4 regions of the Thermoanaerobacterium xylanolyticum LX-11 genome follow, and region 2 is predicted to be linked to each of the others. Evidence: riboswitches for the same ligand, from Rfam matches in the RefSeq annotation. Region 2 holds a riboswitch; each other region holds the start of a gene.

Evidence for each region. A riboswitch is a leader RNA that binds a small molecule or an ion and turns the genes downstream of it on or off. The one in region 2 is predicted to bind S-adenosylmethionine.
Region 1: it holds a riboswitch for S-adenosylmethionine, as region 2 does, so the genes downstream of both, THEXY_RS03725 (methionine ABC transporter ATP-binding protein) here and metA (homoserine O-acetyltransferase MetA) in region 2, are expected to answer to the same signal.
Region 3: it holds a riboswitch for S-adenosylmethionine, as region 2 does, so the genes downstream of both, metK (methionine adenosyltransferase) here and metA (homoserine O-acetyltransferase MetA) in region 2, are expected to answer to the same signal.
Region 4: it holds a riboswitch for S-adenosylmethionine, as region 2 does, so the genes downstream of both, THEXY_RS09365 (methylenetetrahydrofolate reductase) here and metA (homoserine O-acetyltransferase MetA) in region 2, are expected to answer to the same signal.

The regions. Positions count from the first base shown of each region.
Region 1 covers NC_015555.1:760,154-767,848, forward strand. Annotated here, with positions in the region: gene THEXY_RS03705 (S-ribosylhomocysteine lyase) at 1-366, shown strand, start outside; gene spoVB (stage V sporulation protein B) at 417-1,976, shown strand; gene THEXY_RS03715 (MetQ/NlpA family ABC transporter substrate-binding protein) at 2,009-2,854, opposite strand; gene THEXY_RS03720 (methionine ABC transporter permease) at 2,869-3,546, opposite strand; gene THEXY_RS03725 (methionine ABC transporter ATP-binding protein) at 3,533-4,555, opposite strand; SAM riboswitch class I at 4,632-4,732, opposite strand; gene THEXY_RS03730 (BglG family transcription antiterminator) at 4,946-7,036, shown strand; gene THEXY_RS03735 (hypothetical protein) at 7,038-7,280, shown strand; gene THEXY_RS03740 (PTS sugar transporter subunit IIB) at 7,287-7,613, shown strand; gene THEXY_RS03745 (PTS sugar transporter subunit IIC) at 7,626-7,695, shown strand, end outside.
Region 2 covers NC_015555.1:612,510-620,204, forward strand. Annotated here, with positions in the region: gene THEXY_RS03055 (PaaI family thioesterase) at 1-121, shown strand, start outside; gene THEXY_RS03060 (cysteine hydrolase family protein) at 162-908, shown strand; gene THEXY_RS03065 (acyltransferase family protein) at 1,122-3,029, shown strand; gene THEXY_RS03070 (APC family permease) at 3,066-4,418, opposite strand; gene metA (homoserine O-acetyltransferase MetA) at 4,563-5,480, opposite strand; SAM riboswitch class I at 5,544-5,651, opposite strand; gene THEXY_RS03080 (geranylgeranyl reductase family protein) at 5,840-6,997, shown strand; gene THEXY_RS03085 (copper ion binding protein) at 7,079-7,303, shown strand; gene cysK (cysteine synthase A) at 7,454-7,695, shown strand, end outside.
Region 3 covers NC_015555.1:1,969,319-1,977,013, reverse strand. Annotated here, with positions in the region: gene THEXY_RS09680 (phosphodiester glycosidase family protein) at 1-2,349, opposite strand, end outside; tRNA gene THEXY_RS09675 (tRNA-Pro) at 2,670-2,745, shown strand; tRNA gene THEXY_RS09670 (tRNA-Val) at 2,751-2,826, shown strand; tRNA gene THEXY_RS09665 (tRNA-Tyr) at 2,872-2,957, shown strand; gene THEXY_RS09660 (peroxiredoxin) at 3,181-3,681, shown strand; gene THEXY_RS09655 (rubrerythrin family protein) at 3,701-4,204, shown strand; SAM riboswitch class I at 4,332-4,433, shown strand; gene metK (methionine adenosyltransferase) at 4,508-5,695, shown strand; gene THEXY_RS09645 (HD-GYP domain-containing protein) at 5,803-6,402, opposite strand; gene THEXY_RS09640 (hypothetical protein) at 6,628-7,200, shown strand; gene recD2 (SF1B family DNA helicase RecD2) at 7,269-7,695, shown strand, end outside.
Region 4 covers NC_015555.1:1,911,923-1,919,617, reverse strand. Annotated here, with positions in the region: gene THEXY_RS09385 (HD domain-containing protein) at 1-449, shown strand, start outside; gene THEXY_RS09380 (glucose-6-phosphate isomerase) at 514-1,869, shown strand; gene THEXY_RS09375 (sugar phosphate isomerase/epimerase family protein) at 1,963-2,760, shown strand; gene THEXY_RS09370 (DUF362 domain-containing protein) at 2,786-3,715, opposite strand; SAM riboswitch class I at 3,865-3,959, shown strand; gene THEXY_RS09365 (methylenetetrahydrofolate reductase) at 4,014-4,916, shown strand; gene THEXY_RS09360 (homocysteine S-methyltransferase family protein) at 4,930-7,338, shown strand; gene THEXY_RS09355 (manganese catalase family protein) at 7,357-7,695, opposite strand, start outside.

The sequences.
Region 1 (7,695 bases), 150 kb from region 2:
CTGATTGGACCTAACGGTGATGTCGTAACCAAATACGACGTAAGGTTGACACAGCCCAATGTAGATTCAATACCTACAGGGGGGATTCACACATTAGAGCATTTATTTGCTACTTACTTTAGAGATTATTTCGATGACATAATAGATATTTCTCCTATGGGGTGCAGGACTGGATTTTACCTTACAAAGTTTGGAGACACATCAATTGATGAAATAAAAGATGCATTGAAAAAAGTCTTAGAAAGAGTTTTAACGACAAAAGAAGAAGATGTACCTGCTACAAATGAGATTCAGTGTGGTAACTATAGAGATCATTCTCTTTTTACAGCGAAGGAGTACGCAAAGGCTGTTTTGGAAAAACTTTAGAAGGTAATATATATTAGGTGCCGCGAATAAACTATTGTGAGGTGTCATGTATGCGCAATAGATCTTTTGTTCGCGGTGCTTTTATTTTGACTATAGCAAATGTTGTAGACAGGGCTATTGGATTTGTCTTCAGAATCATCCTTTCTAATCTGTTGGGCTCTGAGGGAACGGGGATATATCAAATAGCACTGCCAATCTACTTTGTATCAATAACATTTATAACATCAGGCATTACGGCTGTTACATCTCGGTTTGTATCTGAGGAAAGAGCCAAAAATAACAAAAGAAATATTTTCAGCATAATGAAAGTTTCCTTTTTTATCGTAATTATAATGGGCATAGCAATTTCATCTATAATATTCTTTAATGCCAAGTACATATCAAATAACTTGCTCCACGAACCACGAGCGTATCTATCAATATTGATTTTTTCACCTGTACTAATTGTAGTTTCATCATCTTCTATATTCAAAGGCTTTTTCCAAGGATTAATTAACATGGTTCCTGCATCGGTATCTGAGATAGTGGAACAGATAGTGAGAGTTTTTTTGACGCTGTATCTATTCAGCGTATTTACAGGAATGAAGTTGGAATATGCTGCAGCAATAGCCGTATTTGGAATAGCCATAGGAGAAGTCACAAGTTTTATCATGTACATATTTTACTATAGGCGTGAATTGAAATACATAAATGAGGAAATGCCAAATGAAGGGGAGATTTGGAATAAGGTAGATATTGCAAATACAATAATAAAGACGTCTTTTCCTATTACTATTTCAAGGATGATTGTAAATATCTTGGATTTGTTTGAATCTCTCATCATACCTTCAAAGCTTGTCAAATCAGGACTTTCACACAAAGACGCTATATCTGAGTTTGGAAAGTTATCTGGAATGGCTTATCCACTTGCATATATGCCTGCAGTTATAACAATGAGTTTGTCAGTGACAGTGCTTCCCGCTGTGTCAGAAGCGGCATCTTTAAAAAGATGGGATGTAGTAAGGCAGAGGATAAATCAAGCCATAGGATATACTACTATGATAGGCATACCAGCAACCGTATTGTTTTTGATGTTGCCTGATGAAATAGCTTCATTGCTTTACCCTAAAAGTCCTGGAGTAGGTTTGTTAGTTAAGGTAATAGCTGCAGGAAGCATTTTTGCATACCTGGAGTCTATAGTCACAAGCATATTGAATGGGCTTGGGATGCAAAACTTGGTTTTGAGAAATTCTGTCATCTGGACTACAATTTCTGTGATTGCCATGTATCTATTAGTTCCTATACCAAGTTTAAGGCTTTTCGGGTATATTTACGGCTTCATATTCGCTGATGCTTTTGTCTTCTTCTTAAATTTTAAAGCATTGGTTAAGATTACTAACTTAGAAATTGATTTTAACAATTGGTTCTTAAAACCGCTTATAGCTGCGCTTATAATGGGGATTTACGACACGATTATTTATTTTAATCTGGTTACAGCAGTAGCAAACGAATGGATTACAATGTCTATTACAGTATTATCAGGATTTTTAGTTTACATTGCATCATGTCAACTTATAAAGCTTCCATATTTAGAAGATTTAAATAGACTTATATTTTCAAGGAATAAATAATAAAAACCCGCTTTAAACGGGTTTTTTTAATGTTAAAAGGCAGGAACTATAGCGCCTTTGTATTTGTCTTCTATAAATTTCTTGACTTCATCAGAATTTAAGGCTTTTGCTAATTTTTGTATTGCTGGGTCATTTTGATTGTCTTGCCTTACAACTAACACATTAGCATAAGGAGAATTTTTGTCCTCCATAAAAATTGCATCCTTTAAAGGATTTAAGTTTGCCTCTAATGCAAAATTAGTGTTTATAATGGCCAAATCTACATCTTGAAGTGTCCTTGGAAGCTGAGGTGCTTCAAGCTCTACAATCTTTAAATGCTTTGGATTATCCACTATGTCTCTCGGGGTTTGTGTAAGACCATTTGGATCTTTTAACTTAATTAACCCTTCTTTTTGCAGTAAAAGCAGCGCTCTTCCTTCATTTGTAGCATCGTTTGGAACAGCCACTGTTGCACCGTCTTTTAGTTCATCTTTTGACTTAATCTTTTTTGAATATGCCCCCATCGGTTCTACATGCACTTTGACTAATGGCACCAATTTTACATTGTTTTTCTTCTCAAAGTCCTCAAGGTATGGAACGTGTTGGAAGAAATTTGCGTCGATTTGCTTGTCGACAAGTGCAGTATTTGGCGTCACATAGTCGGTAAATTCTTTTATTTCAAGGTCTACGCCTTCTTTTGCAAGAATAGGCTTTACTACATTAAGTATTTCTGCATGGGGGTTTGGTGTTGCACCAACGACTATCTTCGTCATTTTAGTAGAGCTATCTGTGTTTGAGTTTGCATTAGATGTAGTAGATACGTTATTTGATTTTGTGCATCCTGATAAGATAAATGCAAATGTCAATATGAGAGTGAGAAATAAAAATGATTTTTTCATCACATACCATCCTTTCATCTTTTATCAACTTTTTTTGCAAGATAATTTCCAATTCTTTGTACAATTTCTACAAAGATTATTAAGACTATGATTGTAGCTATAAGCACATCTGTCTGAAACCTTTGGTAGCCATATCTTATAGCCAGATCTCCTAAACCACCTCCTCCAATAGCACCTGCCATAGCAGAATACCCTAAAATATTTATAACCGTAAGAGTTATTCCCAATATAAGTGATGGTAATGATTCTGGAATCATGACTTTAAATATTATCTGTGGTATTGATGCACCGACAGATATAGATGCTTCAATGACACCCCAGTCTACTTCTTTAAGAGATGATTCTATGACTCTTGCAACAAATGGAGCTGCAGCAACTGACAATGGTACAATAGCAGCAGTAGGCCCTATAGTTGTGCCAACAATAAGCCTTGCCAATGGGAAGATTGCGATTATGAGGATTATGAACGGCACTGACCTCATGACATTAATTACAGTACCTAATATCTGATTTAACTTTAGGTTTTCCTTTATATGGCCTTTATCTGTTATGACGAGTATTATGCCGAGAGGCAGTCCTATGATTACTGAGAAAAGTGTTGAGAAAAATACCATGTACAAAGATTCCCAAAGAGGCTCCTCCATAAGTTGCCACAAGTTTAACAGATACTGCAATGTATTAGATGACACCATTTTTAAGCACCTCTATTCTAAGACCATTATTTTCTAAAAATTTTATCGCATCTTTTATGGAATTTTGTTCACCGCTTATTTTTATTAGGAGATTTCCTACTTGTGAGTTTTGCACTCTTTCGATATTTCCTGAAATGATATTCACTTCAACATCGAAATTTTTTATCATGTGAGATATGACAGGCTGGTTGCTGCTGCTGCCAAAAAACGATAATCTTAAGACTTCCTCGTTTGGGTTATCGTCATCAAGCAATATGTCTGGTGGAAGTTCAGCTATCATATCTTTTAAAAATCTTTTAGATGTTTCTGTTGAAGGGTTTGAAAAGATGTCTATTACATTTCCTTCCTCGATTATTCTGCCGTCTTCCAAAACTGCCACTTTGTCGCACAGATTTCTTATGACAGACATTTCGTGCGTTATTACCACGATTGTAATTCCATATTGCTTGTTTATGTCCTTTAAAAGATTTAAGATGGATTCTGTCGTTGTAGGGTCTAAAGCGGATGTGGCTTCATCAGATAGAATTATGTCTGGATTGTTTGCTAAAGCTCTTGCGATTCCTACCCGTTGTTTTTGCCCGCCAGATAGCTGTGCAGGGTATGCGTACTTTTTATCTTTTAAATCTACTACATCCAGCAATTCATCAACGCGCTTTTTTATGGCAGAATCGCTGACTTTCGAGATCTTAAGAGGAAATGCTATGTTCTCATACACTGTAGAGTTCATCAAAAGATTGAAATGCTGAAATATCATGCCAATCTTTTTTCTCATATTTCTCAGTTCTTTTGGCTTTAACTTTGTCATTTCTACGCCGTTTATCAGTATGCTGCCAGATGTAGGTTTTTCCAACATGTTGATGCACCTTATCAATGATGATTTCCCGGCACCGCTTAGACCCATTATGCCATAAATTTCACCATCGCTTATAGTTAAGTTGATGTCCTTTAAAGCTACTACATCTTTTCCGTTTGTGTTGTAAACTTTGCTTAAGTTTTTTATTTCGATCAAATCATTTCACCTTCTTTTCGCAAATTTAATTTAAAAAAGCAATAAAAAAAACCTCCAATGAAAGAGGTTTTGTCCTCTCTCATCTCTCAGCAATCGCTGCAGGAATTGGCACCATTGCACATACGTGCCGGTTGCCGGGTTTCATCGGGCCAGTCCCTCCACCTCTCTAGATAAGAGAATAATTTCGTTTTTAGTTGTTAAAATGATTATATAGGATGGATGTTGAAAAGTCAAGCAAAATTTTCATGCGACAATATTAAATTTTTGTCATAATAAATCTGACAGCGTGTTCACAAGTTTGTGTTGATTTAATTAATAAATTGATTATAATTAAGATGAAAGATAAGTTAACTTATTAATAATTTGTCATAGATGAAAGGACAAATATCTATGAAAGAGTTAAGTAGGCGCCAATTAGAAATCTTCAAAAAGGTTCTTTCAAAAGAAGTTTCCAGTTTGGACGATATCGTCATTTTGTACAAGTTAAGCAAAAGGACTGTTTACAGGGAAATAAATACAATAAATGAATATATAAAAGAATACAATTTGAGGCTTAAAAATGACGGTGGAGCATTAGTCTTAGAAGGAACTGATAATGATATCGAAAAATTCAAATTCGATGTAATAGGTTATAGGCCAAGCATTGACGCTGATAAAAGGCGAAAGCTGATACTGTCTGAGCTTTTGCAGATGAAAGAACCTGTAAAACTTGAGTACTTCGCTAAAGAATACAATGTGACTACCGCAACAATAAGCTATGACATTAAAGAGATCGATAAATGGCTAAACAAGCAAAATGTTACAATTGTAACTAAGCCTGGTGTTGGCATATACGTAAAAGGCGATGAAAACAATATAAGAAGGGCTATTATAAATTTTTTGTATGACAATGTAGAGACAAAAGACCTAATTGAGTTTTTAAATAAGGGGTACAATAATATAAACAAACTTAGTGAAGACATAAATGACAGGCTGCTTAGGCTTATAGACTATGATACGGTTTTAAAGATAGAGAAGGCTATACAAAAATTGGAGAAATCCCTTAATTACGAATTAGCAGAAAGCTCGTACATGGGGCTTACAGTGCATCTGGCATTGGCGCTAAAAAGAATAAAAGAAGGCGAAAAGATAAAAATAGGTAATGAAAGCCTTTATGAGCTTAAAAAGTCGGATGAGTTCGAATTTGCAGAAATGCTTGCCAGGTTTTTGGAAGAAGAATTCGACATTTCTATTCCGGAAGATGAAATCGGTTATATAACGATTCATCTACAAGGAGCAAGGTACAGGGCAAATACCGAAGACGTAAATGACGAGCTGCTAAATGAAATACTGCAGGAAATGATCAGCGTTGCAGAAGATGAATTTGGCACTGACTTCAAAGATGATATGATGCTTTTAAGCGGTTTAAAGACGCACCTAAGGCCTACTATCTTTAGACTTCGCATGGGTCTTGCGATTAGAAACCCGCTTATAAATGACATTAAAGAACGGTACAGCAGTTTATTTGAAAAATGTATATCTATTGCAAATGTGATTAAAGACAAGCTTAATGTTGATGTGCCTGATGATGAGATAGGATATATTGCGATGCATTTTGGCGCATCCATAGCAAGAAAAAGCGATATGACGAAAAGGCACAATATTTTAGTCGTGTGTGCCAGCGGCATAGGGACATCGAGGATGCTTCTATCTAAGCTCCAGATGTTTCCACAATTAAACATTGTAGATACGGTTTCCAGTTTGAGGGTTAAAGACTTTAAAGATAGAGATGATATTGATTTGATAGTGTCTACAATTCCGCTGGACATAAAGGGCAAAGAGACTGTAATAGTCAATCCGTTGCTTTTAGATGAAGACGTAAAAAAGCTGAAAGACGCTTTAAATACAGATTTTATAATGGACTTTTCAGAGAAAAAAGTCAAAGTCATAGGCGACAGATACAAAGAATTAGAACACATTGCGTGGTATGGCAAAAGGATAATTGAGCTGTGCGATTCCCTTAAGCTTAAAGATGTGTATGGCAAAAACTCAAAAGCTATCATAGATTCTCTCTTAGAAGATTTTGCTGGTAATGATGGAATTAATAATGAGAAGATAAAGCAGATAGAAGATAAGCTTTTGGGAAGAGAAAGCCTTGGAAAGATAATACTTCCAGGGAAAGGATTTGTAATCTACCACTGTACAGCATCTGATTTGGTGGAGCCAATCCTCGTCTTTGGAAAACTGAGAAGCGATGTTAAGATGAAAAATTTGATTAACGAATATGAAATTATAAAGACGGCTTTCCTAATGGTTGCACCAGATGGCGACAAGATGTGGATAGAGATACTTGGCGATTTAAGTGTTTCGTTCATTGAAAGTAAAGACTTGGTAAAAAATCTCAATGAGGTTGACAAAATTGATGAGGCGAAGGAAATTGTCAAGAAGGCCTTGATGGATAAGTATTACGATGAAATAAAAAGAAATCTTGTAGGTGATTAAAATGTTTAGTATTTCGGTAAAACAGCGAAAAATTTTCTATATGATGCTGTCTTTGGTGTGGATTGCAACTGCTGTGTATTCTATGATAAATGATACATTTGCACATGGCTTAGAGATTCTTTTGTTTGGTGCATTTTTCATTGCGGGAATTGCGCTTATACAAGCGTACATGATAAGAATGCTTAAATTGTATGACAAAAATTTAAAAAATGAAATAAAAAAGAAAAATAAAAAAAGGAGGTAATTTACTATGGCTATACATGGTGTTATATTATGCAGTTGGGGCGCTACATCAAGTGCATTAGCAAAAAAAGTGACTGATGAAGCAAAAAAGCAAGGTTTAGATGTGACAGTAGATGCAGGAGGCACAGGTGAATTTAAGAAAAAAGCTGAAGAATACGATGTTGCTCTTTTAGAGCCGCAGGTAAGGCATTTAAAGAAGGAAGTTGAGACGATAGCTGAAAAGTTTGGCATTCCTGTCGACATCGTTGATATGCAGGCTTTTGCACTTATGGATGCAAAAAAGATATTGAATCAGATTATCGAGCTTGCTAAGAAAAATGGAAAAGATGCATAGGAGGTAATGTAAATGAACGAAAGACTTACTAACAATTGGTTTATGAAATGGATGGAGTCATCTTTGATGCCTGTACTGGCAA
Region 2 (7,695 bases):
CAAGGCAATAGGGAAGATTATCCACATGGGCAAGACGACTGCTGTTGCAGTATGTGATGCATACAATCAGGATGGCAAGCTTGTGGGATCTTCCCGCGAGACATTTTACTGCATAGATTAAATGGTATACAATAAAAATAAGATGAAAGGAGGCCATGAAAATGAATTTTGATAGTTTTTTGTACAATACAAGACCTTTTTTAAATTATTTGTTTGATTTTTATAGCAATTTAGATGACATGAAGTTAAGCACCGTCATAAAAGATGCTGGGAGTGCTGACAATGTGTCGATTATCGTCGTTGATATGATAAACGGTTTTTGCAAAAGTGGGGCTTTGTCCAGTCCTCGAATAGGAGGGATTATAGAGCATATAAAGAGCCTCATTAAAGCTTCATACAGGATGGGCATAAAAAATGTGATGTTTGTAAATGATGCCCATGTGAAAGGTGCAACAGAATTTGTTGATTATCCAGAGCATTGTGTCAAAGGAACAGATGAAAGCCGTATCGTAGAGGAGCTTTTAGAGGTGGTTAAGGACAAGCCAAATGTGTACGAGAAAAATTCGTTAAACGTGTTTTTCGGCGGAGAAGACGGTGATGGAAATGAGTTTTTGAAGAAGGTATTCACCATGTTAAAAGGAGGTAAATCTACATTTATCATCGTTGGCAATTGCACTGATTTGTGTGTGTATCAGACGGCGATTTCTATAAAGATGATTGCAAACGCCAATAATTTAAGTGCCAATGTGATTGTGCCTGAAAATTGTGTTGAGACTTACGATATAAGCGTAAAGACGGCGGAAAGGCTTAAAATAGTCCCGCATGATGGTGACTTAACACATACTATGTTTCTATACCACATGAAGCTTAATGGCATAAATATTGTCAAAGAACTGCTGGAAGAATAAAATAAAAAGTTTTAAAGAGCTCTTTAACGTATAAAGGGCTCTTTTTATTAATAAATATTTATAAGATATTTATATTTTATTTATCAGTTGTAATGCTCTTGTAATATTGATAATATATAATGGATTTATAGAAAAATGGCTATTTGAGATGATTGATGAAGAATTTTGTTACAAATTGCTTTTTATTGTGAGGGATCTTAGGAGGGGATTTCAGTGCCAAAGCCTTTAAATGAAAACGCAAGATACATGGCAGGACTTGACGGACTCCGTGCTTTAGCTGTGCTTGCTGTCATTGGATATCATCTTAATCTGACTTTTTTGCAGGGTGGTTTTTTTGGCGTCAGCATATTTTTTGTGTTATCAGGATACTTGATTACAAATATAATTGCATCGGAGTGGGAGAAAAACAATAAAGTTGATTTAAAAAATTTTTGGAAGCGCAGAATGTTGAGGCTATTTCCAGCTCTTTTTATTATGGTAATTGTAGTCGCTTCTTATGTTACGCTTTTCGATGCTTCAAGGCTTTCATCTATTAAAGGTGATGCCATAACAAGTTTGCTTTATGTCAACAATTGGTGGCTGATATTCCATAAAGTATCTTACTTTGCTAAGTTTGGACCACAATCGACGTTTGGCAATCTATGGTCACTGGCTGTTGAAGGACAGTTTTACCTCATTTGGCCGTTAGCATTGATTGCGGCATTTAAGTATATAAAGAAGAAAAAGTATATCTTTATTATCACTTTGCTGCTTTCTGTACTTTCTGCTTTAGTAATGGGCGTAATGTACACACCAGGCATGGATCCCAGCCGTGTATATTATGGCACTGATACCAGGGCTTTTGGGCTTCTTTTAGGATCGGCTTTAGCATTGATTCTTCCCAGCAATAAATTTTCCAGCAATGAAGCTAAAAGAAAAGTATTGATTTATGATGTGATTGGATTTTTGGCAATAGCTTTGATTTTTGCTATGCTTATGTACGTCAATCAATACGATTCTTTTGTATATAGAGGTGGCATGTATTTGCTATCTGCAATAACTGCTGTGGTGGTAGCTGTGTCAGCACATCCTAAAAGCTTTTTAGGGAAAATATTAGGATGCGCTCCATTAAGATGGTTGGGAGCAAGGTCGTACGGAGTATATCTTTGGTACTTTCCAGTGCTTATTTTGACGACACCGCCTGTAGATACAAAAGGCTTAAATCCTATTCGGGCGCTGCTACAGGTATTTATGATTATCGCTATTTCTGCTTTGTCATGGAAATACGTAGAGGATCCAATAAGACATGGCGCACTTAAAAAAATCATAAACGACTTAAAATCATTAAGATTTAAAAAAGGGAAAATATTACCTACACTTAAAACATCTGCTTTAGTTTCATTATCCGTATGTTTAATGGGCATTTTTATTGCCGGTATGAGTGGAATCATACCGGCCAACGCATCAGTTTCGTTAAATTCAGGTTCTGCAAATGGTGCTTCAGATTCACCATCTTATATAGAAAGCAGTAGCAATATAGGCAGTGATGTGCATGACTACAATGATAATCTGCCAGATAATAGGAGAGATGTTAAGTACTATCCGTATAAAGGCGGAAATCCCAGCTCAGCGGCATCAAATAACAGTGATTCTATAATTAGCCCTGTACAGGATGGAAAGGGTATAACCATAATAGGCGATTCGATATTGATAGATACAAAGCCTTACTTGGAAGAGATGCTGCCGGGAATCACGATTGATGGCAAAGTAGGAAGACAAATGTATCAAGCAAAAGATGTCGTGAAAAACCTCAAAGCGAAAGGAAAAATAGACACATTGATAGTTGAGTTGGGGACAAATGGGCCTTTCACTGAAGACCAGCTTTTATCGTTTTTAAAGAGCGCAGAGCCTGTAAAACGCGTAATATTGGTAAATGTCCGCGTCCCACGCCCTTGGGAAAGCATCGTCAATGAGACGTTGTCAAAAGTGTCTTCAGAATATCCACACACTACTTTAATTGATTGGTATAAAGCCAGCTATGGACATGATTCATTCTTTTCACCTGATGCGGTTCACTTAGAGCCCAGTGGTGCGAAGTATTTTGCTTCACTTATAGCAAATGAGGTAAAAGAAGACAACTAAAAATGATGTAAAAAGGCTGCATTTTGCAGCCTGTAATTATTCTAAGACTTTTCGAATCTCGTTTAGCTTTGAGCTATTTTTGTACTTCATGTATATATAGAAGGGTATGCCGCACATAAGCATTATAAATCCGTACATGACAGTCTCGGCTCCAGAGCCGTATATTGTCCACATGGCGTATGCAAAGCCTAAAAGCGGAACAATCGAATTCTTTATAAAGCCTAATACGCTGACGTTTTTGTCTCTTTTTATAAGAAGTATCATTTCAGATGCGGCTGTAAAAGCGTACACGGGCAAGAAAGATAAAGTTGCCAACAGTATTATAAAATTAAACGCGGAAACCAGAGATTTTGTGTAATTCATCAGCAACAAAAGATTTACAAGTACCGATCCTATAATCAATGATACGTGAGGAGTCTTGTACTTAGGATGTACTTTTGAAAAAACTTCTGGAAACAGGCCATCTTTCCCTGCCGCATAAGCCACACGAGCTGTAGATAAAAGCCATCCAACGGTTGTGCCAAGCACACTTACGACAGAGCCTACAATTATGACATTCGCAATGTTTTTCCCTAAGAACTGTTTGAGGATGTCTGCTATTGGAGAAGCACTTTTCGCAAGCTGGCTTTGCGGTATTGCACCCATTGCCGAGAGGTTTATGGCTAAGTACATTACTACCGCGATCAAAATTCCGAATATGGTGCTTAACTTTACGTTTTTTTCAGGGTTTTTGATTTCTTCAGCAGTAATTGAGGCTGTTTCAAGTCCTATAAATGCCCATAGTGTTGAAGTAGCTGCTGCAGACAAAGTATTCATGCCTTTTCCTGCAGGAAATAATGGCATCACATTGCTTGACTTGAAATGTACTGCTGATACGATTATGAAGAACAAAAAAAGACATACTTCAAAAACAGTTATAGTTGTTTGAGTTGAGCCAGCTCTTTTTACACCTATAATGTTAATTATTGTAAAAATCCATAATATAGCACTAGTGTATATAAAAGCGGCTAAATGACTTTGTGATAAAATCGGGAATAAGGCGCTTGAGTAACTGGCAACTGCGATAACGACGGCAGCGTTTCCGATCCATGAACCATTCCAGTATAACCACGCATTGATGAAACCTATAAAGTCTCCAAAAGCTAATTTTGAGTATTCATACGGGCCACCAGCTTTTGGAATTCTTGAACCTAAATTTGCAAATGACAATGCCAGCAATATTGATCCAATGCCTGTAACAAGCCATGCCAGTATTGTTGCGCCGGGACCTGATTTAGATGCAAGTGTAGCAGGAAGCATGAATATGCCGGAACCCATCATGTTACCTGTTACAAGTGCTGTGGCGATAAATAGGCCAATGTCTTTTTTAAGCTTTTGTGTTTTGTCCATATAGTACAATTCCTTTCTATAAGTTTTTGAAATAGCATAATTAAATTAGCACAGGAAAGTGAAAAAGTCAATGAATAATTTTGCAAAAATGATATAAAAAATGCAGGATATAAAATCGAGCTTTATAACCCGCATAAATAATATTTATTCAATTGAATTCACATCGTATGGTGTTTTTTGGTATACATAGTAATTTAACCAGTTAGAAAACAATAGATTTGCATGACTTCTCCATTTCACAATTGGCTCATTATTAGGGTCATCTCCTGGGAAATAGTTTTTTGGTATTTTTATAGGAATGCCTTTTTTTAAATCCCTTTCGTATTCGGATTTTAGCGTCAAAGGATCATATTCAGAGTGACCTGTCACAAATATCTGTCTGCCTGATTTTGAAGCTACTATGTATACGCCTGCTTCGTCGGATTCAGAAAGTATTTCAAGGTCATCTACAAGCTCTATATCTTCTTTTCTGACTTCCGTATATCTTGAATGGGGTGCATAAAATTCGTCGTCAAATCCCCTTAATAAGTCGACATTTTTCTTAGATACTCTATGCAAAAATACGCCAAACATTTTCTCTTTCAGAGGATATTTAGGAATGCCATAGTGATAATATAGACCTGCTTGAGCACCCCAGCAAATATGAAAAGTGGAAAATACATTGTGCTTGCTCCATTCCATTATTTCTTCAAGCTCATGCCAATAATCAACATCTGAAAAGTCCAAAGTTTCCACTGGTGCTCCGGTTATTATGAGACCGTCAAATTTTTCATGTTTTACGTCATCAAATGTTTTGTAAAAAGCTTCTAAATACTCTGGCGCAGTGTTTTTAGATTTGTGTGATGCTGCATAGAGAAATTTTAGATCAATTTGCAGTGGATTGTTGCTAAGTAGCCTTAATAGCTGTGTTTCTGTCACACTTTTTGTAGGCATCAAGTTTAAGATGGCGATCTTAAGAGGGCGAATATCTTGATGAATTGCCCTTTCTTCAGCCATTACGAATATATTTTCTTTAGCTAAAATATCGATGGCAGGTAGACCATTTGGTATATTGATGGGCATTTGCAAACCTCCTTCAATGTAAAAAATAAAACACCTCAGAGATGAGGCGTAGATAATCACATCTACTCATCTCCCAAAGCTATAAGCTTTGCAGGAATTAGCACCATTTTCATAAAATATGACGGTTGCCGGGTTTCACAGGGCCAGTCCCTCCACCACTCTTGATGAGTTTTGATTTACGATATTAAATTGTTAAAATAATTATATATTTATTGAAGTTTGATGTCAATAATATGAAGGACACTTTTCGCTAATTCTTATATTGACAATTGTTTGTTTATGAATAGCTTAAAATAATCCAATTTGTGGCTTTTATTTAGTATGTTTTGCAATTATAATTGAATTTAGAGGTGAAAGAAATGTATGATGTAATTATTGTTGGTGGAGGACCTGCAGGATCTACATTAGGAAGAAAGCTGTCTAAAGAAGGATATAAGGTATTGTTGATAGAAAAGCATGTTTTTCCGAGGTACAAAGCCTGCGGTGGCGGAATAACTAAAAGGTGTTACAAATTATTAGATATTGATATAAGCCAATGCGTAGAAGATATTACAAATGAAATCATTTTTAGATTTCCTAATGATAGAACAATAGCTTTGCAGACTGGTGAGCCCATAATATACCAAGTAGATAGGACTAAATTTGATAAATATTTAATAGATAAAGCAGCTTATCATGGGTGTGAAATATATGATGGTGAATTATTTTATGACTTTTATCAGCATGATAAGGGACTTGTCGTTGTGACAGACAGGGGTGAATATGAGACAAAGGTTTTAGTAGGTGCAGATGGAATAAACAGCAATGTGGCACATAAAGCAAACTTAATAAATGGCAAAAAAGGCATAGCACTTGAAGGTGAAGTATACGTGGATAATAGCTTAATCGATGGATTAAAAGGGAAAGTTGTGGTAGATTTCAATGCAATAAGATATGGGTATGGATGGGTATTCCCCAAAGGTGACAGATTGTCTATTGGTGTCGGGACTTTTTTAAACAAAGTTTCAGACATAAAAGAAATGCTATCTAAAATGATAGAGGAAAATGTGGACGGAAATATAAAAGACTGCAAAATTTACGGGCATCAGTTGTCGTTTCCTGATGGGAGCGATGGTGTATTTAACAACGATAAAATAATATTGATTGGAGATGCTACAAGGCTTGCTGATCCATTTACAGGCGAAGGAATATACAATGCTTTGCTTACTGCAGACATATCATTTGATGTTCTAAAAAAGCATTTCAGTGGAGAATGTGGATTGGATGAATACACTATTAGACTCAATAGAGAAGTTGTGCCAGATGTTGGTTGGGCATATAGATTAGCGCAATTTACTTACAATAACATGGATTTCATAGAAAAATCAGTAAGATATTTTCCTAATGTGCTATCATACTTTGTAGATATAATGATGGGTGATAATACATATAAGAATTTTAAATTAAAAGTTCCAATGTATTCACTGCGGGTAATGACTTCTAAGACGAAAATTAAAGTAGAAAAAAACGTGTCATGAAGTAATTGACTTTAAACTGTAGTTAAATTAAACTATTTATAGGTGATACCCCTTATGAGTATATGAAAGGAGAATTTAAATATGGGTTTGTTTGGTTCAAAAGGTGAGACTACAACGATTGATGTGAGAGGCATGTCATGCAACCATTGCAAAATGACTGTAGAGAAAGCATTAAAAGGTCTTGATGGAGTGTCAAAAGCGACAGTAGACTTGGATAAGGCCAATGCAACTGTAACATACGATCCTAAAAAAGTTACTATAGATGACATGAAAAAAGCGATTATTGACGCAGGATATGAAGCTTAATATTTTTATTTATGCTTAACCGCTAATGCGGTTATTTTTTATATTTAATGTATAATAAGTTTAAAAATGTTATTTACAAAAGGCTTTTTTTGCTATATAATTATTACATAAAATCCAATCGGAATAGTATAATTTAAAGGAGAGGATATAATGGCAAAGATTGCAAAAAACCTTACGGATTTAATAGGCAATACGCCGCTATTGGAATTATCAAACTACAATAAAGAAAATAATCTTGAAGCAAGGCTTATAGCAAAATTAGAGTACTTTAATCCATTAAGCAGCGTAAAGGACAGAATCGGATATGCTATGATTAAAGATGCAGAAGAAAAGGGGCTTATAAACAAAGACACTGTTATTATTGAGCCAACCAGTGGCAATACAGGAATAGC
Region 3 (7,695 bases), 1.2 Mb from region 2:
ATCTTGATAGTAAATGTCTTTTCCATTTACCATTATTGAAATGTATCTTGCATTATTGTATATGTCTATATTGCCACCGTCATAATTTGTTCCGTAATTAGATATATATCTTATGCTATCATTTAAGGTTGTATAGAAAGGTGTGTCGCCATTGTATATTATCCATACGTTTTTACCTGTATCTTCTTTGAATTTTTGCAGTGTATCCTCAAACAGTTGAGATTCTCTTGTATCTTTAAATCCATCGGAGCCCCATACAGGTTTTGGCAAAACTACAAATAGATTATCTCCTTTTACGTTGTTTAATGTGTTTAGAAACCAACTCCACTGGTCTTTATTGGATGATAGCAAACCTCCATTAGTATCATCCAACATGATAAATGTCGAATTTCTAAAGTCATATACTCCGTAAGAATTACCTGCTTTTATATACGGAATCGTAAGTGATTTTAAGACTTTGTCATTTACATCCCCTGTGAAAACTACTAAAGGATAGCCTTTATTGGCTATGCTGGCAGCTTTTAAAGAAATTTGAAGCTTCAAAAGCGTATTGTAATCTGTGTCCCCAAATACCATGAATTTAAACGAATCGTTAGTGTTGCTGACGCTTACTTCTCTATTTTTGCTGTCAATAGATTCAAAGTCCAATGGCTTTGGAAGTTGTGATACGTCAAAATCTGATCCTTGTCCCACTTTTACCATTAAATTGCCCACTTTTCCATTTATATTTGCCGACAAAGCACCAGATAGATCGATATTTGATGCTTTGAAGACTCCATTTGAAATAGTGCCCACATTGTTGTAAACCGTCCAGCTTATGTCTCGGTCTTCTATAGGTGCTCTATAGCCGTTTATGTCTTTCCCTATCACAGATATTGATGCAGTCCCGCCTTTATCGACATTGACCGAATAAGGTGTAAATCTTATGTCTGCTATAGCATCTAAAGCCTTTATTTTCAATGTACCAGTCACATTGCCTACTCTTGCTATTATTACGCCGTCACCTGCACTTTGAGGCATAAATTCATTTCCATCAAATCTTCCTGCTATGCCGCTTATAGAAAATGATACAGAGTTTTGATCGATTTTTACTGGTTGATAATTTGCATCATATCCCTTTACGATGATTGCTCTGTGGGTGCCTACAAAGACATTTGGGCTATCTGCTTCAACTTTTATGGCGTATAGATTTCCTGTTGGTGCTGTGTTGAATACTCCAACGCCGTTGGCTACATTTCTTTCGAAGCCAGGAACTTCATTTTGGACCTTTGCTTGACTATCTCCTAAAGGTCTTATGGCCATTTGAGTTGAGCCGCCACCGTCTAAGTTCATAGCATCATAAGCGCCTAAGCTTAACATAAGCTGCGCTAATTCACTTTCTGTCATCCCTCTCGTGTTGGCGTTGTCAACTGTTGCTATTATTACATGCTTCTTATCTTCAGTATAGCCTATAGCTGTCCTTGCGTATATGCCATCTACATTGTCGGTAAATTGCGACGGTATTGAACCGTTTTGTACCAAAATGGTTCCTCCGCTTACAGCCATCTTAAAGTTGTCAAATGGAGGGTCTGTAGAGATATTTTTGATGATTTTATCTCCTTGTTTTAGATTTAATAAAATCTTTGCTACGTCGCCTGTTGCATCTATAGAATAACCTCCATCGGGAATCGCTGCGGGACCTTGGCTTTGCCTTACCTCTAAGACACTGCCGTTTTTGTCAACCAATACTTCAACAAGGTCTTTATAGCTATCGATTAGACCCGGTGTCTCATCATTCCAGTCTTTCGTAAATATGACGCAAGATGTACCACTGCCTATGGAACCTACGTTGTTTAAAGCACTTACGGGAACTTGATTGCCATCTGGAAGTGTTATGCTAAGAGAAGTGCTTTTCCAATATCCTATTGATGGCACGTTGTTTTTGTCAATGGCAAATGTGGCGTAATTCCCTTGATAGTATGGGACAGTTAAAAGATTTCCGTCTTTAACTGATGCTCCTACGATAAACCCTTGCTTAGTGTCAAAAAAATCGCCATTTACTGCGGCTATAGCACCGTTGCCATTTGCCATGTCTTCTACATCCATTCTGTCTTTAAAACCAGATGGATTAAAAATGGTGGATATTGATGTGTTACTGTCGCTTAAGTCCACATCCAAAACATTGATATTGATAAAACCATCTGTCGTAAAATATGTAATATTCTTTTCTGTAACACCTTTGCTTAATATTTGCTGGCTTTCATTTGAAGTTATTACAGTGTAAGCATCTGCAGCAATACCATTCATAAAAATCGATGAAAAAATAATTATTAAAGATATACACATGCTTATAGCTTTTCGGTACTTCAAGAAAATCCCTCCTATGTATTTAGCAATTGTTCTTTAAAACTTATCTTCGGCAATTTAGCGCTGTTGATAAATTTTCCATAGCATATAACCATATTGTACCTTTTGTATATTACAGCCGTGTTACAATTTCATAAAATAAAAATAAAAACTGATATTATTATTGCCTAAATTGCGTATAATGATTATAAAAGATAAATGGAGTATAAGCGAAAGATATCGAAAAAATACCAAATTAACTTATGGAAACCGGCTAAAATGAGGAATAATAAATCTTGTGAAATTGATAGATTTCAACTATAATCAAATATGTCGCAAGACACCGGGGTGTAGCGCAGTTGGTAGCGCACGTGCTTTGGGAGCATGGGGTCGGGGGTTCGAGTCCCTCCACCCCGACCATGATTGGTCGTATAGCTCAGCTGGGAGAGCACCTGCCTTACAAGCAGGGGGTCATAGGTTCGAGCCCTATTGCGACCACCATTTCTATTTGTGAAGATTTTTCTCACATTAAAATAAAATAATCATGGAGGGATACCCAAGTGGCTAAAGGGGGCAGACTGTAAATCTGTTGGCTGGTGCCTTCGATGGTTCGAATCCATCTCCCTCCACCATGGATACAAGGCTAAGTGGCCTTTTTTTATTTTGCCTTTCAATATTTCCTCATCGTAACGATTTTCAAAGACATCGATAAAATATTTTCCAAATCCTATTGACATAAAAAATAATTGATGTATAATAATACTTGTGAAGGGAAAATAGTTATTAATAGAAATAAAATATTAATAGTTTATCCGATGTGATGATTAATTAGAAATAGATGAGAGGTGGGTACATATGTCATTGGTAGGTAAGAAAGCTCCTGAATTTAAGTTAGACAGCACAAAAGGTCAAATATCCTTAAGCGATTATAAAGGTAAATGGGTAGTACTTTTCTTTTATCCACTTGACTTTTCGTCAGTATGTTCAACAGAAATACCTGAGTTTAACAGGATGAAACCTGAATTTGACAAGCTCAATGCTGAGTTATTAGGTATTAACACAGATAGCGTTTACTCGCACAAGGCATGGATAGATAGTCTTGGTGGTGTTGATTTTCCGCTTTTATCTGATTACAACAAAGAAGTCACAAAGCAGTATGGAATACTTATTGAAGATGCTGGTATAGCATTGAGAGCTGCATTCATCATTAATCCTGAGGGAAATGTTGATTACGAAGTTGTACATGAGCCAGTAATCGGCAGAAATGTCGATGAAATATTGAGAGTGCTTAATGCACTTCAAACAGGTCATGCTTGCCCTGTAGGTTGGAAACCAGGGGACAAAGTATTAGATTAAAGAAGGAGGAGATTTTGAAATGAGAGAAATGACGACAAAAAATCTAAGCGATGCATACGCAGGTGAAAGCCAGGCTCACATGAGGTATCAAATTTTTGCTGATGTTGCTGAAAAGGAGGGTAAGCCAAACATAGCAAAGCTTTTTAGAGCTATATCTTACGCCGAATTAGTTCATGCTACAAATCACTACAAGACATTAGGCGAAGTGAAAGACACAGTAGCAAATCTTGACAAGGCAATAGCAGGTGAGACGTTTGAAGTAGAAGAAATGTATCCAGCATATAAAGCTGTAGCAGATCTGCAGGAGGAGAAATCTGCAGATAAAAGCTTCAACTATGCTCTTGAAGCTGAGAAGTTACATGCTAAGATGTATACAGATGCAAAAGCAGCGGCACTTAAAAATGAAGACATAGCTATATCTAAAGTGTATATTTGCCCAGTTTGCGGGTATACGGCAATTGATACAGCTCCAGAAAAATGTCCAGTATGTGGAGCACCAAGAGATAAGTTTGTTGTATTCTAAAAGGCATAAAACCCCTTCATTATCATATATTAACTTTAAAGTGCTTGATTGTCATCAAGCACTTTTTAATTTTTAATTGACTTATTTTTTGTACTGTGATATTATATTTTAAGTTAAATAAGTGAAACTCTTATCAAGAGAGGTGGAGGGAAGAGCCCTATGAAGCCCGGCAACCTGTCTTAAGACAAGGTGCTAATTCTCGCAGAAGTTTGCTTCTGAAAGATGAGGGTGGATGTGCCTCTTCTTTTGGAGAGGTTTTATTTTGTTTTAGGTCTTTTATGTGATTTAAAAAGGAGGATACAGATGAAAAAGTATTTTACTTCAGAATCAGTTACTGAAGGACATCCAGATAAAATTTGCGATCAGATATCTGATGCTATTGTAGATGAGATCCTAAAAAATGATCCTTATGCAAGGGTAGCTTGTGAGACTGCTGTCACGACAGGTATGGTATTGGTAATGGGCGAAATATCCACAAAGTGCTACGTTGACATACCCAAAATTGCAAGAAAGGTTATAGAAGAGATAGGGTATACGCGGGCAAAATACGGTTTTGATGCTGACACATGCTCTGTGCTTACATCAATAGATGAACAGTCTCCAGATATAGCATTGGGAGTTGATAAGGCTCTGGAAGTTAAAAAAGGCATCTCCCACGATGAGCTGGAAGAACAAGGTGCTGGAGACCAAGGTATGATGTTTGGATACGCATGTACAGAGACGCCTGAACTTATGCCTCTTCCAATATCATTAGCCCATAGACTTGCTCGCAGATTAGCAGAGGTAAGGAAAAATGGCACTTTAGATTATCTAAGACCTGATGGCAAGACACAGGTGACGATTGAGTACGTTGATGACGTACCAAAAAGAGTTGATTCAATCGTCGTATCTACACAACACTCGCCAGACGTTGATCATGATAAGATTGAAAATGATGTAAAAGAGTATGTAATAAAACCTATCGTTCCACCAGAGCTTATTGATGAAGATACGAAGATATATGTAAATCCGACAGGAAGATTCGTAGTTGGTGGACCGCAAGGGGACAGTGGCCTTACAGGAAGGAAGATAATAGTCGACACTTATGGTGGATATGCAAGACATGGCGGTGGTGCTTTTTCTGGCAAAGACCCGTCGAAAGTTGACAGATCTGCTGCGTACGCTGCACGGTATGTAGCGAAAAACATTGTAGCTGCTGGACTTGCTGAAAAGTGTGAAGTTCAATTGGCATATGCTATAGGCGTAGCTACACCATTAGAAGTCAATGTAGATACTTTTGGCACTGGAAAGATATCTGATGAAGAGATATCTGAAATAGTCAAAAAGGTATTTGATTTAAGACCTGCTGCTATCATAAGAGATCTTGATTTAAGAAGGCCTATTTATAGACAAGTTGCAGCGTATGGACATTTTGGCCGAACAGATCTTGACCTTACATGGGAGAGAACTGACAGAGCTGAAATATTGAAAAAACTTGCTTTTAATAAATAATAATTTTAAAGCCCGGAGGAAACTCCGGGCTTTGCGGCGTTTATGTATATTTATAGCCGCAGTTTTTATAAAAATTGTACGCTCCGCTACTTTTATTATAGCATAAATTAGATGGCTATTCCATTGCTTTCTCTATTTTTTCCAAAAACTTTTGCATTTGTTTTAATCACGTTTTCTAATGCTGAAACAAGCATCTGATTGTATTTTGCATCGCACTCTCTCAAATCCTGTATCGCTTCAATAGCACTTTTGGCTTTTCTATACTGTCTATCGTTTGTCATTGCGTCGAAAGAATCACACACTGCTACAATCTGTGCACCAAATGGAATGATTTTTAAACCATAAGGATAACCTGTCCCATCAAGCCTTTCATGATGATATAGCACAGTAGACGTCAAGTATGAAAGTGGGGTCAAGGCTTCAAGTATATCGGCGCCGTATATGGGATGCAATTTCATGACGTCGTATTCTAATTCTGTAAGTTTGTCTGGTTTTGCAAGAATATTAATTGGAATCATCACTTTGCCTATATCATGCAGTAATGCACCCTTATATATTGCTATTTTTTCCTTCATGTTAAGTCGCATCATGTTCGCTACATTGTATGACAATTTTGCGACTCTGATGCTGTGCTTGTACGTTTCGTAATGGTAGTTTCTTAGCGAAATCAAAAGATGCGACATCAGTTTTTCTTCATCATAATTCATCTCATTTTTCCCCTTTTTTCGACAATTAATATTATATTATAATTCTTTGGAGTAGTCAATAATTTCATGCATTGTAATAAAATTCAAAAAAAAAAAAAAAAAAAAAAAAAAAAAAAAAAAAAAAAAAATTCAGAAAAATTATTTAAAATTTTATCCATATATTGACTTTAAAGTTGTTATAATATATAATATGTACAAACATTAGTTCGTAAAGGAGTAATGGAGATGAAGAATTTTGATATACCTGATGTGTACATTGCCATATTGCCTTGTTATCTTGATGATTACGGTGATGGAACAGAATTAATAGACTTAAATGGCGATGTATTGCGTATAAAATCCAGTGTCAAAAGTTGTCTAAAGAGGACTTTGAAAAAGTATGCTGTAGATTTAAGTGCCATGAAAGAAAAGTACGCCAAAAGCCTTGGCATAAAAAATAATTTTCCAATTCCTTTAGCTGGCAACTTTACGCTTGTACAGTTAAAATCGAGGATTCCAAAAGTAGCAAAGGATGTATCTTACGGATATGTGTGCTATGAGAAAATAAATGAGATTGAGGAGCATTCTACGTATTGCATTGTAAATGTTGGCAACATCAAGATAAAAGTATATCAAAAGAAATCGACAATTGAAAAACATTTGAGAAATGCTGCAATGATAAAGACTTTTTTTGCAAATTTAAGTCCATTAAATTTTGAAAGCGACAGATCCATGTACAACCTTCCAGCAACTAAAGCAGATATAGCCCTTTTGTACGAAGAAATTGTAAATATAAAGTATAAAATCGAGAAAATATGATATGTGCTTCAAATGTATATGAAAATAATATACAATTAAAGATAGAAAATAAAAAAGTAGGGATAGATATGGTTGAAATAATAGGTACAGTTGAGGAGATAATTTTTAAAAATGAACAAAATGGGTATGCTGTATTAGAACTTAATTCGAAAAATGACACTATCACCGTTGTAGGATATATGCCTTTTGTTGGAATAGGTGAGACGCTTAAAGTTGAAGGTGAATGGATGACGCATCCTGACTATGGGGAACAGGTGAAAGTTTCGAAGTATGAGACGATAGCGCCGTCAACGTTGTATGGGATGGAGAGGTTTTTATCATCTGGACTCATTAGAGGTATAGGTCCTGTCATGGCGAAAAAGATTGTCTCAAAATTCGGCGTCGATTCTCTAAACATTATAGAATCTCATCCAGAAAAATTATTGGATATACCTGGAATAGGCGAAGAAAGAGTAAAGATGATATCAGAATCTTATGAGCAGCAGAAGACATTGA
Region 4 (7,695 bases), 1.2 Mb from region 2:
ATTTAAAAAGAATAAATCACGCATTGAAAGTGCTTAATTATGCTGATAGAATTGCTTATGGTGAGCATATTGCAGATGAAAAAACGAAAAAGGTTATATACATAAGCGCAATTTTGCACGATATTGGTATCAAAAAGGCTGAGGAAAAGTACGGTAGTTCATCCGGCAAATATCAGGAAATAGAAGGACCGCCGATTGCAAGAGAGATAATGCTAAAAAATAATGAAGATGAGGATATTATAGATAGAGTTGCATACATTATAGGTGGACACCATACGGCGTCTAAAAATGATGGGATTGATTTTCAGATAATATGGGAATCAGATCTTTTAGTCAACATCGAAGAAGACGAATTGTACGAGGATAAAGAAAATGTGGCAAATATTATTGAGAAAAATTTCAAGACACATACAGGCAAGATGATTGCAAACGATATGTTTCTCAGCTAAAGCTTGATAATATGTATCATATGGTATAAAATATGAGATGTAAAAAAAGATTGGAGGTTTACATATGACAAATGTATTGAACTTTGATTATTCAAATGCGCTAAATTTTGTCAATGAGCACGAAATATCATATCTTGAGAAGCAAGCGCTTCTATCATTAGATATGGTGCTTAATAAGACAGCCCAGGGAAGCGATTTCCTTGGATGGGTTGATTTGCCTAAAGATTATGACAAGGAAGAATTTGCTCGCATTAAAAAAGCTGCAGAGAAGATAAAATCAGATTCAGATGTACTTGTGGTTATCGGTATTGGTGGTTCATATTTAGGTGCAAGAGCAGCGATTGAGATGCTTACACACTCATTTTACAATGTTTTACCGCAATCTGTTAGAAAAGCGCCAGAGATATACTTTGCAGGAAACAGCATAAGCTCTACATATCTTCAAGATTTATTAGAAATATTAGAAGGAAAAGATGTTTCTATAAATGTAATATCGAAATCTGGCACTACTACAGAACCAGCTATAGCTTTTAGAGTTTTCAGAGATTTCCTGGAGAAAAAATACGGAAAAGAAGAAGCAAAGTCAAGGATATATGTTACGACGGATAGAGCGAAAGGTGCCCTTAAAAAACTGGCTGATGAAGAAGGATATGAGACATTTGTGATTCCTGATGATGTAGGTGGAAGATACTCGGTTTTAACGGCTGTAGGTCTGCTTCCTATAGCGGCTTCAGGTATAGATATCGATGAAATGATGAAAGGTGCGTACGATGCATCTATAGTCTTCAAAAAGCCGTATATCAAAGAAAATTTAAGTATGCAGTATGCTATTGTAAGAAATGCTCTTTACAGAAAAGGTAAATCTGTTGAAATTTTAGTCAACTATGAGCCAAGACTTCACTATTTTTCAGAGTGGTGGAAACAGCTTTTTGGTGAAAGTGAAGGAAAAGATCATAAAGGTATTTATCCGGCATCAGTGGATTTTTCAACAGATTTACACTCAATGGGACAATTTATTCAAGATGGTAGCAGGATAATATTTGAGACTGTCATAAATGTTGAAAAGCCACTTAAAGAAATAACGATAAATGAAGACAAGGATAATGTAGACGGGCTTAATTTCTTGACGGGTAAGACAGTTGATTTCGTAAACAAGAAAGCTTTCGAAGGGACAGTGCTTGCTCACAATGACGGCGGAGTGCCTAACCTAATTGTGAATGTGCCTGAGATATCAGCTTACAATTTTGGATACCTTGTATACTTCTTTGAGATGGCTTGTGGAATAAGCGGGTATTTAAATGGCGTCAATCCGTTTGATCAACCAGGTGTTGAAGCGTACAAGAAAAACATGTTTGCACTTTTAGGCAAACCTGGTTATGAAAAAGAAAAAGAGGAATTGGAAAAAAGACTAAAAAGATAGTTATGAAAGATATGCCGATTGGCATATCTTTTTTTGTCAGAAAGGTTTTGTGTATAATATAATATGTGAGAATTGTTTTTGGATGGTGATGAAATGGAAGTAGGCATATCTACGGCTTGTTTTTATCCTGAATTTCTTACTGAGAAGACAATACCGATAATAGCTGAAATAGGCATAAAAAATGTGGAAGTTTTTTTGGAATCTTACAGCGAATATGATGAAGATTATTGCAAAGCTATGAGGGATGATTTAGATAGATACGGCATTGAAGTTAATTCAGTACATGCGATAGGAACTCAATTTGAACCGCAGCTTTTTTCAGCAACTGAAAGGCAAAGGAACGATGCCTCAAAGATGCTCATTAAAGTCTTGAAAGCAGCAAAGATACTTAAGGCAAAGATTTACGTTTTTCACGGACCTGCCGTTAAAAAGGACACGACGCCTAATATTGATTTTGACAAGATTGCGAAATATGTGGATTATATAGCTGATACATCAGGAGAATATGGGATTAAATTTTCTTGGGAAAATGTCTATTGGTGCTGGTTTTCGTATCCGGAATTTGCTACATCAATAAAACAGTCTGTGAAAAGCAGAAATGTTTATTTCACCTTAGATATAAAGCAGGCGATGAAAAGCAAGGAAGACCCATTTGAATACTTAAAATCAATGGGTGATAAACTTATCAATGTTCATTTATGCGATTACGATGATTGGGGCAATCTGTACCTTCCAGGCAGAGGAACATTTGATTTTGCAAAGCTTAATAGAGAGTTAAAAAAATTGGATTACACTGGATCTATTATAATGGAAATCTACAGAAACAACTATAAAGATATTGATGATTTAAAAGAAGGCATTGAATACCTAAAAAGCATCTTTGAAAGATAAAGATAAGGGAGTAAACCCTTATCCTTTAAGCTTTACCGGGTACCATTTGCTTTATTCCGCTTGAATCTAGGGCGATGCCATAGCCATATGCCAGCGTAGAGAAATTCAGTTCGGCTTGTTGTAATGGTATGCCTTTAATAGTGACGTTTTTAAGCTCACCCGTACCTACACCTCTTTTAGCACATTGAAACAAGTAGTTGACGCCTTGAGGCATAAGTCCGAACATTCTGGCACCTACTGTATCTGTTGCTACAGGATCTGTTCCTGCTATTATCATGTTTGCATTGATAGGCTTTCCTTCTGATGGCCCTGTGCCTATCATCGCTTCTTGACCGCTTAATATTGTAAGATCTATAGATATTTTTTCAACCATGGCCCTTATGAAATTGTGAAGGTCATCGTGTATGCCTAAATTTTTTTTGGGAAATCCATGTATTTCTGCGGGAGGCCAGCTTAAAGCTATGTTTTTGATTCCAAGCGATACTGTAGCTTCTTCGTGCATTTTCATTTGAGTGAATGAAATTAGTACATCCATTTTTTCATAAAGTTCATTTACTTTTGTGGATTTTAAAAGACAGTCGTCCAGCAGCAATTCTACGTAAGGGCCATAATTTAAATCTACAAATTCGATGCCTTCTTCTGAAATGACTTTATCAAATCCATTGTCAGATAAAACTTTAGGTGTAGGATCTCCACCAGAGCCAGCGGCAATAACAATCCTGCCAGGATTTTTGGATTTTACGTATCTTATAAGGGCTCTCAACGTATCTGGTCCTACTATCGTACCGCTTTGAGGAGGCTTGCTTTTAACGAAATTCGGCGTTATTACAACGGTATTGCCTGCTTCGATTAGATTTTGCAAAGGTAATAAGTTTAAAGCGGTATTTAAGTTTTGTATCTCATCAGGGCCAGATGCTATTGCTACTACTGGTTCTACAATTTTTCTGTACCTCATAAAATCACCTCATATATATGATTTGCATTTTATCAAAAATTAAAATATCTAAGCAAAAAGCCTAAGTAATTTTAACATTTCAACAAATATTTCATTGACAATTGTACCAGAGGACGGTATCATATAATTTAATAAATTAATATAGTAAACTCTTATCAAGAGTAGCGGAGGGACTGGCCCTATGAAGCTCGGCAACCGGATATCACGGTGCCAATTCCAGCAGCATATCGCTGAAAGATGGGAGCAAAAATATCTCTTCTTTTGGCGAAGAGTTTTTTTATTTTAAGGAGGGGCCGTTTTGCAAAATTCTGAAAATTTGTGTCAAAAGCTTAAAAATAAGCAATTTGTCATAACTGTGGAGATATCGACGCCAAAAGGAGCTGATATTTCAAATTCTATTGAAGAAGCGAAAAAATTATATGGAATAGCAGATGCTTTAAATATAACTGATTGTCCTATGGCAAATATGAGAATGAGCCCTATTGCATTGGCGCATCTTTTGCAAAATCATCTAAACATAGAAACCATATTTCACTTAACATGTAGGGACAGAAATCTTATTGGTCTTCAAGCAGAGCTTTTGGGTGCATATGCTCTTGGAGTTAGAAATATCCTTGCCCTTACAGGAGACGATCCAAAGCGAGGTGATGTGCCACAGGCAACAGGCGTGTACGACGTAGATTCTGTAGGTCTTGTGAAGATAGCAAAGTCGCTAAATGATGGATTTGATTACAGTGGAAATAAATTAGAATCATCTACAAATTTCTGCATAGGAACAACAGCAAATCCAAATGATTTAAGACCTGAATCAATAGAAAAATTAAAGACGAAAATAGAAAGTGGAGCATCTTTCATACAGACTCAGCCTGTTTACGATGAGGAGATTTTATACGGATTTCTTGATGCTGTAAAGCAATTTGATATTCCAGTTTTAGTAGGGGTACTACCCCTTAAAAGCTATAAGATGGCTTTAAACTTGAACGAAAAGGTGCCTGGCATCGAGATACCTGAAAAAATAATAGACAGGTTAAAAGACGGTGAAAAAGGTGAAGGGATAAAAATTGCAATAGAATTTATAAACAAGATAAAAGATAAAGTAGGTGGTGTTCATATTATGCCACTTGGCAAGACAGATATAGTTGTTGACATTGTAAATGGCGTAAAGAACATGAGACAAAATGATATAGAAGAAGTATTGTAGTCATCATAAGGAGATGTTGCAATTGGATATTTTTAAGAATTTAAAGAATAGCATAATCGTCTTTGACGGAGCAATGGGCACTATGCTTCAGAAAAAAGGACTTAAAACAGGAGAATGCCCAGAATATTACAATCTTTTACATCCAGATATTGTGTACGAAATCCACAAGTCGTATATAGATGCAGGGGCAGATGTTATTGAGACAAATACATTTGGCGCTAATAGGATAAAATTAAGATCCTACAATCTTTCGGATAAATTGCCTGAAATAGTCAAAAGTGCAGTGCAGATAGCCAGAAAAGCTGCTGGTGATAAAGCTGTTGCTCTTTCTATGGGACCTATTGGCGAACTGATGGAGCCTTTTGGCAAGCTGACATTTGACGAGGCTTATAATGCTTTTGCAGAGGTTGCTGTAGAAGGGGAAAAAGCCGGTGCCGATTTGGCGCTTATTGAGACTATGTCAGATATATTAGAAGCGAAGGCGGCTATTCTCGCTGTAAAGGAAAATGCTAATTTAAAGGTAATTTGTACCATGACGTTTCAAGAAGATGGAAGGACGCTTATGGGGACAGACCCTGTTACAGCAGTAGTAAGTCTTCAAGGGCTTGGCCTTGATGCCATAGGTGTCAATTGCTCTACGGGACCTGACATGATGGCAGACATAGTGAAGAAGATGGCTGAAGTTTCAAGGATACCAATTTTGGCGCAGCCAAATGCAGGAATGCCTCATTTAGAGGATGGATTGACTCTTTACGACATTACGAAAGAGAAATTTGCCGTCGAGACAAAAAAGCTTTTAGAATGTGGAGCATCTATTGTTGGTGGTTGTTGTGGGACAACTCCAGAATTTATTAAGCTTTTGAAAGCTGAGATACATGACACAGAGAAAAAAACTGCCGTGAAAGAATACACAGCAGTTTCATCAAATACAAAGACTGTTTTCATAGGTAGCGATTATCCTGTGTGTGTAATCGGCGAAAGGATAAATCCTACAGGAAAGAAGAAATTAAGTGCAGCTATCAAAGAAGGAAATTTTAATCTGATCTACGACGAAGCTGTATCGCAGGAAAAGCTTGGGGCAAGCGTACTTGACGTGAATATCGGTGTGCCTGGTATAAACGAAGAGGAATTGATGCCTAGAATCGTTTCACAGGTACAGAACATCGTCAACGTACCATTGCAGATAGACAGTAGCAATGTAAGGGCGATTGAAAAAGCAGTTAGGATAGTCAGAGGTAAGCCTATTATAAATTCTGTCAGTGCAAAAGAGAAAAGTTTACAAGAAGTGTTGCCTATTGTCAAAAAATACGGTACAAGTGTTATAGGACTTACAATAAGTGATGATGGTCTTCCTAAAGATGCAGATGAAAGACTTAGAAACGCTGAGAAGATTGTAAAAGCTGCTTTAGAGTATGGAATACCAAAGGAGGATATAATAATTGATTGTATTGCTCTTACAGTGTCATCTGAGCAGACAGCAGCAATTGAAACATTAAAAGCCATCAAACTTGTTAAGTCTAAGCTTGGAGTAAGTACGGTCATAGGACTTAGCAATGTATCTTATGGATTGCCTGAGCGGCAACTTATAAATACTGCATTTCTTGCGATGGCGATATCATACGGTTTAGATGCTGTTATAGTCAATCCAAATGATAAGATAACAATGGATATATTGAATGCTTCGATGGTCTTATCATCAAGGGATAAAAGATGCGAAAGATACATAAATACATATAAGAAAGATGATGGGATAAATAAGACATCAGTATTATCTGTAGAGAAAAAAACAGATAGTAATGCAAGAGAGGTGCTTTACAGAGATATATTAGAAGGCAAAAAGGCTGATATAGATAGATTAGTGTTGGAAATACTTAATGAAGGCGTAGAACCATTAAGCATAGTAGACAATACGATAATACCTGCACTTAAAGATGTAGGAGATAAGTATGACAAAGGGATATATTTTCTTCCACAGCTTTTAAATTCTGCTGAAGTTGTTGAAAGTGCTTTTAAGGTTTTAAAGGAAAAAATGCCTAAAGGGATGGGCTCAAAGGGTAAAATAATACTGGCAACAGTTGAAGGCGATATACACGATATAGGTAAAAATATAGTAAAAGTGTTGCTTGAAAATTATGGCTATGAAGTTATAGATCTTGGAAAGGATGTCAAACCGTCTAAAATTGCAGATGAAGTTAAGAGGACAAATGCGAAACTGATAGGGCTTAGCGCCCTGATGACAACTACGCTAAATAATATGGAAAAGACCATTAAAATATTAAGAGAAAAATATGATATAAAAATCATGGTAGGCGGTGCCGTACTTACAAAGGATTATGCGATGAAAATTGGAGCTGATTACTATGGCTCAAACGCACAAGAAGCTGTAAGGATAGCAGATAAGGTGTTTAGTGAAATAAATTAAAGCCGGGTATCCCGGCTTTTAAAATATCTTTTTGCTTCTTAAGTGTTCTTGCACCAGATCCAAAGTCTCTCCAAATCTCTGGAAGTGTACAATTTCTCTTTCTCTTAAAAATCTTAATGTATCTTTTACACAAGGGTCATCTGTAAGATTTATAAGGTGTTCATACGTTGCTCTTGCCTTTTCTTCTGCTGCCATGTCTTCATGAAGATCTGCGATTACATCACCCTTTGCTTGAATGTACGCTGCTGTCCAAAGCATTCCTGTCGTATCGCTATAAAAAAGAGCTCTATCGTGTTCTGTGTACTGTTCTCCGAGGCCTTCTCTTCTAAGCTCTTCTACTGGTACGCCTTTTAACAG